Actinoallomurus bryophytorum: one gene and its partner. The protein of the gene in region 1 interacts with the protein of each later gene in a pairwise test. Links are inferred from orthologs where the notes say so. Each region holds a gene or a part of one and is shown in the gene's direction. Other genes may lie near its edges.

Region 1 (4,283 bases):
GTTATTTTCGCCGCTCTCTGGATAACGGCGATTTGGCTCGGACGGCGGGTGGAGAACGCTCCGGCGCGCTAATGTCGCAATGACCATTACGCGTTCCTCGCCACCAGAAGGTTATGTTCTGGGAAAAGTGGGGCATTTCCTAATATTAGGTGTGCCGGTAGAAGGCGGGGAAGTCGAAACTCCGGGAGGACTTCCCGATGTCCACGCCCCCCGAAAGACCGGACCTCGCCGTGACGCCCGATCCCCCAGCCGGGCGGGACCCGGCCGGCCTCGCCGTGCTGGTGCTCGTCCTCGCCACGGCGGTCCCGGCGGCGGTGCTGGTCCTGCCCAACACGGCCTCCTACGTCGTGCCGCTGGCCGCCCGCGACTTCGGCCTGACCGACGGCCAGGCCGCCGGGTTCGTACGTGCGACCGGGCTCGCCCTGCCCGCCCTGCTGCTCGCCACGCCCCTGGCCGCCGTCCTGGCCCGCAGGCTCCCCGCCTGGGGCGTCCTGTTCGCCGGCCTGGCCCTCATACTCGGCGCCCAGGCGTCGGCCGCGTACGCCACCTCCGTACCGCTCACAGGGCTCCTGCGGGCCGTCCAGGGGGCCGGGGCGGGAGCCGTCCTGCCCGCGGCGCTCCTCCTCGCCTGTGAGCGCCGTGAGCGCCGTCTCACGGTGGGTGTGTGGGCCGCCGGTCTCGTCGCCTCCCTGCTGGCCGCCACGCCCGCCGTACTCATCGCCACACCCGCCCCGGACGACCCGTACGCCCCCGCGTGGCGGGCGATCCTGCATCCGTACTGGTGGCTGGCGGCCACCGCCCTCGTCGGCGCGGGGATCCTCGGCGTGCTGCGGCTGCGTCCGGCCCGCTGGCCCGGCGTCCCGCCGGCCGGCCGGGGCGAACGCGTGCTGTTGTTGCTGCCCGTCGCCCCGTCCGCGGGATTCGCCTTTCTCGCGGTCGTCACCGGCTACGACTGGTCGCCCGGCGCCCAGCTCATCCTGGCCTCGTGCGCCATCGTGGGCCTGCTCGGCCTCGCCCTGGCCGGGTCGCGAGGCGCCATCACCGGCAGCCCGCTCGGCTATGCCGTCGTCATGATCGCCGTGGGCCTGCTGACCATGCCGGTGACCGGGCCGCTCGCCGGCATCCTGGACGGGCCGCAAGTGTCGTTCGGGCCGTTCGGGGCGGGAGCCGCGTGTGCCGCGCTGGCCGTGTTCACCGCGACCGCGTCCAGGCGCGCGGCGGGCCGGAGCGCGGTGCTCTGTGGGTACGCCCTGGTCATCGCCGCGATCGTGGCGTTCCTGGCGATGGGTACCGGCGCCGACCGGTGGGAGCTGTCCGGCGCGCTGGGGGCTCTCGGCACCGGCATCGGGCTGGCCCTGGGCACCGCGCTGCGGCCCACCGAGATCGGCCCCGGCCTGTTCGGCCTGACGCTCTGCTGCCCCGCCGTGCTCGGCGGACACCTCGTCGTCGGGCCGCTCCAGGTCGCCAGGGTCGGCGCCGTCACCCGGTCGGGAGGAGGCGCGGGCGAGGCCCTGGTGGCACTCACCGAGGCGTACCGGATGTGGCTCGTGGGGGCCGGCGGGATCGCGGTCGTCCTCGCCCTGGCGACCGCCTGGGCGGCACGCGGGCGCACCCCCCGCGACCCCGGTATCGCCGCGGCTCCGGACACCGGCGGGGCCGCCCTGCGGGCCGGATGGGGCGGGTAGGATCGCAGCCACACGCGGAGGCCCGGCCGCGATCGCCGCGGATCCAGCGCGACACGGCCGTGTTCCAGGCGGCGAAGGCGCGGCCCCCCGCCGACGACCGCAATCCATGACGCTAGGAGAACCACCCGTGTCCGAACGCACCCTCATCCTCGTCAAGCCCGACGGCGTACGCCGGGGGCTTGTCGGCGACGTGATCGCGCGCATCGAGCGCAAGGGCCTGAAGCTCGTCGCGCTGGAGCTTCGCACGCTCGAGCGCGACGTCGCCGAGACCCACTACGAGGAGCACCGCGAAAAGCCGTTCTTCGGCTCGCTGGTGGAGTTCATCACGGGTGGTCCGCTCGTCGCCATGGTGGTCGAGGGACCGCGTGCGATCGAGGCGTTCCGCGGGCTGGCCGGCGCGACCGACCCGGTGGCCGCCGGGCCCGGCACGGTCCGTGGCGACCACGCGCTGGAGATCCAGGAGAACATCGTGCACGGCTCCGACTCCACCTACTCCGCCGAGCGTGAGATCAAGCTCTTCTTCCCGAACCTTTTCTGACGTCGGCGTGAACACGCGCGGGCCGGAGCGACTCCGGTCCGCGCGTTTGTTTTACCATGACCGGGCCCTGACCGGAGCACAACCGATCGGCGACGCGCGCCGATTGGTCCTGCATCAACTGGCGTGTTCCGAGTTACCATGACAATGCGCTCCTGCACGCCCGCCAATCTCGAAGGGCTGCCTTTCTTCATGGGTAACAAGCTGTCGTTCCTCGGCCGCGACATGGCGGTAGATCTAGGTACGGCGAACACGTTGGTCTACGTCCGCGGTCGCGGCATCGTGCTCAACGAGCCCTCTGTCGTGGCGATCAACACGAACACGGGCAAGATCGTCGCCGTCGGTATCGAAGCCAAGCGGATGATCGGCCGTACGCCGGGCAACATCGTCGCGGTGCGTCCGCTGAAGGACGGCGTGATCGCCGACTTCGACGTGACCGAACGCATGTTGCGCTATTTCATCCAAAAAGTGCATAAACGACGACATTTCGCCAAACCGCGGATCGTCGTGGCCGTGCCCAGCGGGATCACCGGGGTGGAGCAGCGCGCGGTGAAGGAGGCCGGCTACCAGGCCGGAGCCAGGCGCGTCTACATCATCGAAGAGCCGATGGCCGCCGCGATCGGCGCCGGGCTCCCGGTGCACGAGCCGACCGGCAACATGGTCGTCGACATCGGCGGTGGCACCACCGAGGTCGCGATCATCTCGCTCGGCGGCATCGTGACGAGCCAGTCGATCCGCGTCGGCGGAGACGAGCTCGACCAGGCGATCATCTCCTACGCGAAGAAGGAGTACTCCCTCATGCTGGGGGAGCGCACCTCCGAAGAGATCAAGATGGCGATCGGGTCCGCGTACCCGTTCGAGGACGAGCCGCACGCCGAGATCCGCGGTCGCGATCTCGTGAGCGGCCTGCCGAAGACCGTCGTGATCTCCGCCGAGGAGATACGCCGCGCGATCGAGGAGCCGGTCAACACCGTGGTCGACGCGGTCAAGACCACGTTGGACAAGTGCCCGCCCGAGCTCTCCGGCGACATCATGGACCGCGGCATCGCCTTGACCGGCGGTGGCGCGCTGCTGAAGAACATCGATGAGCGTCTCCGCGAAGAGACCGGCATGCCGATCCACATGGTCGACAACCCGCTCGACTCGGTCGTGCTCGGTTCAGGCAAGTGCGTCGAGGACTTCGAGGCACTTCGGCAGGTCCTCGTACCCGAACCCAGGCGTTAGAGGGGCGTCCGGCCGGTGAACGACACCCGGCGAACTCGCGCCGTGCTCGGTGTCCTGCTGCTCGTCTCGCTCGCGATGATCACCGTGGACTACCGCGGTGGCGACAACTCGCCGCTGAGCGCGCTGCGCGGCTTCGGCGAGGCCATCTTCGGCCCGATCGAGCAGGGCGCCACCGCGGTCGTGCGCCCGGTCGCCGGTGCGTTCCACACGTTCACCGGCGCGCCCGGCGCGCACCGCCGCATCAACCGGCTCGAACGCGAGAACCAGCAGCTCCGGCAGCAGCTGCGGACCGGGCAGACCGACCGCAAACGCGCCGACGAGCTCAGCCGCCTCCTCGGCACGTCCGGGCTCGGCGGCTACCGCATCGTCCCGGCCGAGGTCATCTCCTCCGGAGAGGGCCTGGAGGACACCGTCTCCCTCGACGTCGGCAGCGGCAACGGCGTCCGGCCGAACATGACCGTGCTGTCCGGCGACGGGCTGGTCGGCCGTGTCACCCAGGTCGGGCCGTCCACCTCGACGGTGATGCTCGCCACCGACGCCGCGTCCTCGATCGGCGGGAGACTGGAGAACTCCGGCGAGATCGGCATCGTGCAGGGGGCCGGGCGGCGCGGCGGTTCGGCGCTGAAGTTCCAGCTTCTCGACTCGACCGTGGTCATGGAGCCGGGACAGCGCATCGTCTCGTTCGGCTCCCAGGGCGACCGGCCGTACGTCCCCGGCGTCCCGATCGGCACCGTCACCAAGATCGAGCGCACTCCCGGATCGCTGACCCGCACCGCCTTCGTGACCCCCTACGTGCACTTCACCTCGCTCGATGTCGTCGGCGTGGTGGTGGCCCCGCC
Region 2 (4,213 bases), 4.9 Mb from region 1 along the record:
TCGCCGTCGCGCAGGTCACGGGCGAAGGTCCCGGCCGTGTCACGCAGCCGCGCGGCGTACACGCCGCCCTGCCCCGGCGGGACACCGGTGGAGCGCAGCCGGTCGGTCATGACATGACTCAGGCTCATCGCGAAGACGCCGCCGATCAGCGCGATGCCCAGCGCCGACCCGATCTGCCGCGCCGTCGACTGGGTTCCGGAGGCCAGGCCCGCGCGGGCCGGCGGCACGTCGCGCAGGATGATGCTCGTGAGCTGCGCCGTGGTCAGCCCGAGTCCGATGCCGTAGATGAGCATCCAGGGCGCGAGTTCGTACCCGGTGGTGTCGGCATGTGTCGTGAGGCCGATGAGCACCACGGCGACGATCTCGAGGACCATGCCGGTCTGCAGCATCCGCGCGGCGCCGAGGCGGCGTGACATCCGCGCCGCGAAACCGCCCGTGAGCAGGGTGCCGACGGCGAGCGGCAGGATCGCGACGCTGACCTGGAGCGGGGAGTTGCCGTGCACGTCCTGCAGGAAGAGCGGCAGCGTGAACATCAGCCCGAGCTCACCAACGCTGATCAGGGACGCCGCGGCGTTGCCGCGGCCGAAGCCCGGTATGCGGAACAGCGTCAGGTCGAGCACGACCGGCCGGCCGGCCGCGGCCCGCGCGCGCTCCACGCCGACGAGCGCGCACAGAGCGATCACCCCGGCGGCCAGTGCGACGGGCACCGGAGAGATCGTGGAGCCCCAGTGCAGCGGCCCGGCGGAGAAGGACCGGGTGAGCCGCCACCAGCCGTACCGCTGCCCCTCGATCAGCGCGAACACGATGGCGGCGAGCCCGGCCGCGCTGAGCAGGCCGCCGGTCCAGTCGATGCCGCGCGCGGCCGCACGGTCCCGCGTCTCCGGGACCAGCAGCAGCGCACCGACGATCACCACCGCGCCGAGCGGGAGGTTCACCCCGAACGCCCAGCGCCAGCCGTACGACGTGGCGAGCCAGCCGCCGAGCAGCGGGCCGAGCGCGGCCATGCCGCCGATGAGCGACCCCCAGACGCCGAACGCGATGGCCCGGTCGCGGCCCTTGAACACCGCGGTCACCGTGGAGAGCGTGGCCGGCAGGATCATCGACGCACCGGCACCCTGCAGCAGACGCGCGCCGATGAGGGCCGAGCCGCTGCCCGAGACGGCCGCGAGCAGGCTGGCGGCCACGAAGACCACGGTGCCGAGCACGAACATTCGCCGGCGTCCGTACGCGTCACCGGCCATCCCGAACGGGATCAGGAGCGCGGCGAAGACAAGGGAGTAGACCGAGGTGATCCACTCGGCGTCGGCCGTGGTCAGGTGAAGGTCGTCGACCACGCGAGGCAGCATGACGTTGACGATCGTGGCGTCCACGATGATCAGCGAGACGCCGAGGCCGATGACCACCATGCCGAGCCAGCGCCGGCGTCCTGGAGTGGCGGCGGCAGCTGCGGGAACGGCCGGAGACGCGCTTGTGATCATGGGGTTCTGAGCCGGCCTGGGTGAGGATGGGCGGATGTCAGCCGCTGAACGGTTCGCCCTCAACATACCCCCGCCCCTCCGAAGCCTTGATCCGGGTCGGCGACCCGCCCGCCCGGCCGGCCATGCCGGCCCTGAGCACGGACGATGTCGCCGTCGTCGCTTCCGAAGCCGATTCCGAGGGCATGTCGCCGTCCCGCCTGCCGGCGGTGGCCGGGCACCTCGTCGCCGTTCGCCCGCGCTTCATGGGGCGCCACGGCCTGACGCCGCACGGCGTGGCCGTGCTCGCCCACCTCGAACACGTATCCGGGCTGACCCGGCCGGACGCTGCGGCGTCGCACCCCCCACCCTCAATCACACGGTAGACCACCTCGCCCGGCCCGGCCGGGTCGAGCGCCGCCGACCGCCAAGTCACCGGGGCACGGGGGACTCTGAGTTACGAACGGGCCGAGCCGCGCGCTGTTAGTTTCTGGCGCATGTCCTTCGATCTTCTCGAGCTCCTGCCCGGCCCGTGGCGTGACCTCATCGAACCCCTGCTCGATCCCGCCGCGGCGCGCCGGCTGGCCGACTTCGTGTCCGCCGAGTACGCCGAGCAGACCGTCTATCCGGCGCTGCCCGACCTGTTCAGCGCCTTCCGGCTGTGCTCGCCGGACGAGGCCAGGGTGCTCATCCTGGGCCAGGACCCCTACCACGGCGCCGGCCAGGCACACGGCCTGAGCTTCAGCGTGCGCGAGGGCGTGCGCGTCCCGCCGTCGCTGCGCAACGTGTTCAAGGAGCTGCGCGACGACCTGGGCGTCCCGATGCCGGCCGGCGGCGACCTGACGCCCTGGGCGGGACGCGGGGTGCTGCTGCTCAACGCGGTGCTGACGGTACGCGCGGGCAAGCCGGGCTCACACGCGGGGAAGGGCTGGGAGGAGTTCACCGACGCGGTGATCCGCGCGCTGGACGCCAGGGAGGAGCGCGTCGTGTTCGTGCTCTGGGGCGCCTACGCGCGCAAGAAGCGCGATCTGGTCACCGGCACCCGCCACGTCGTCCTGGAGGCGGGACACCCGAGCCCGATGAACCCGCGCGGCTTCCTGGGCACCCGCCCGTTCAGCGCGGTCAACAAGGCCCTGGCCGACGCCGGCCGGCCCGAGGTCGACTGGACCCTCGACGAGAAGATCTTCTAGGCCGCAAGGGCCTTTCTCGAAGTCCGCCGCCCGGTCGCCGGTCGCCACGGACGGGGACTTCGAGAAAGGCCCTAAGCGATGCCGGTGTGCAGGCGCACCATGGGGACCGGCTCGCCCATGTCGACCTTGCTGTGGGCGCCGTCCGGCGCCCACCCGGCCGACATCAGGAACGCCCGGAACACGTCATCGGCCGCGAACACCCACGTGATGGCCGTCGCGCAGCCGTCGTCGCGCAGATGGTCGACGGTCGCGGCGAGCAGCCGGCTGCCGTGGCCGGCCCGCTGGTGCGCCGGGTCGACCAGCAGCGTCAGCAGCTCCCCGGTGGTGCCGGCGTCCTGGTCCGGATCCTCGGGCGGGCCCTGCGCCGCGAAGCCGGTGATGACGCCCTCGTCGACCGCGACGAGCAGCCGGTGCCGCGGGCTCGGCGGGGCCGACACCGCCTCGGCCCAGCGGTCGCGCCAGAGCCCGATCGCCGTGTCACTCGTCATCTCGGCCAGCGCCTCGGCCGGGACGATCCCCCCGTAACCCTCGCGCCAGGCGCGGACCTGGATGTCCGCGACCGCGCCGACGTCGCCCGGATAGGCCGGTCGTACCCCCACAACACTCAACGGACCTCCCGTTCGTATCGGACGTCGTACGTCATGTGGCCGAACCGTTCGATGATCTTCTGCTCGGTGGCTGCGAAACCGTACCGCTCGTAGAAGCGCCGTGCGCGCAGGTTGGCGGCCAGCACCCACAGGGCGATCCGGGAGTAGCCGCCGGTGCGGACGCCGTCGAGCACGCCGTCCATGAGCGGCGCGCCGACGTTCTTGGACCAGTAGCCGGGCAGGACGTAGATGGCGTAGAGCTCCGCATGACCGCCCGGATCCCGGTCCGGACCGTACACGGCCATCCCCACGGCCGCGTCGCCGTCCTCGGCCAGCAGTGCCCGCCGGCCGGGCGTCTCGGTGAGGAACGCCCGCTGCCGCTCCACCCAGTCCGGGCCGGTGGCGATCTCGATCAGCGCCGGCGACAGCAGGCCGTCGTAGGCGGACCGCCAGCTCAGCGAGCGCACGCGTGCCAGCGCCTCCGCGTCTTCCGGCCCGGCGTCCCGTACCGTCACCATGCCCTCACCCACGGCACGAACTCTAGAGGGTGCCCGACGAACACGCCCAGGGCACCGGCGCCGCCTCCGAACGCGGCTCAGTCGCTCACGCGCTGCCGCTCCCGGTACGCGCGGGTCTTCGTGCGGTTGCCGCACATGCGCATCGAGCACCACGTGCGCGAGCGGTTCTTGGAGGTGTCGAGGAAGGCCCAGCGGCAGGTCGGCTCCTGGCAGACCTTGAGGCGTGCCCAGGTGCCGTCGGCGTCGCTCGCCACGACCGCCGCGGCGACCCCGGCGAGCGCGCCGCGGATCCCGCGGTGCACGGGGACGAGCACCGGGCCGTCGAGCGACAGCCGCAGTGGCAGCCCGGCCAGGAGGCCGTCGAGGTGGTCCGGCCGGTCGCACGGCTCACGGCGCGCCGGCATGGCCGCCCGCAGTCCCTCCCGCAGCGCGACCGCGATCCCCAGGTCGAACTCGTCGGCGCG

What was found. Proteins that work in one complex are often made in the same cells at the same time.
Region 2: the proteins of ndk (region 1) and ung interact in binary tests that used the Escherichia coli proteins (3 or more experiments, as listed by UniProt). The link is inferred for Actinoallomurus bryophytorum from one-to-one orthologs.

What each region holds. Positions count from the first base shown.
Region 1 is NZ_VFOZ01000001.1:5,484,227-5,488,509, forward strand. Bases 708-3,507 are described here. They hold ndk (nucleoside-diphosphate kinase), read left to right. Parts: upstream 708-1,791; coding sequence 1,792-2,223; downstream 2,224-3,507. Other genes in these bases: FB559_RS25715 (hypothetical protein), read left to right, coding at 708-1,685; FB559_RS25725 (rod shape-determining protein), read left to right, coding at 2,413-3,444; mreC (rod shape-determining protein MreC), read left to right, coding at 3,460-3,507. Also shown: FB559_RS25710 (DUF4233 domain-containing protein), read left to right, coding at 1-72; more of FB559_RS25715, read left to right, coding at 198-707; more of mreC, read left to right, coding at 3,508-4,283. UniProt on the Escherichia coli protein: Major role in the synthesis of nucleoside triphosphates other than ATP. The ATP gamma phosphate is transferred to the NDP beta phosphate via a ping-pong mechanism, using a phosphorylated active-site intermediate.
Region 2 is NZ_VFOZ01000001.1:577,476-581,688, reverse strand. What follows is about bases 1,068-3,797. They hold ung (uracil-DNA glycosylase), read left to right. Parts: upstream 1,068-1,951; coding sequence 1,952-2,644; downstream 2,645-3,797. Other genes in these bases: FB559_RS02735 (GNAT family N-acetyltransferase), read right to left, coding at 3,249-3,761; FB559_RS02740 (GNAT family N-acetyltransferase), read right to left, coding at 2,716-3,243; FB559_RS02750 (MFS transporter), read right to left, coding at 1,068-1,478. Outside these bases: more of FB559_RS02750, read right to left, coding at 1-1,067; FB559_RS02730 (CGNR zinc finger domain-containing protein), read right to left, coding at 3,827-4,213. UniProt on the Escherichia coli protein: Excises uracil residues from the DNA which can arise as a result of misincorporation of dUMP residues by DNA polymerase or due to deamination of cytosine.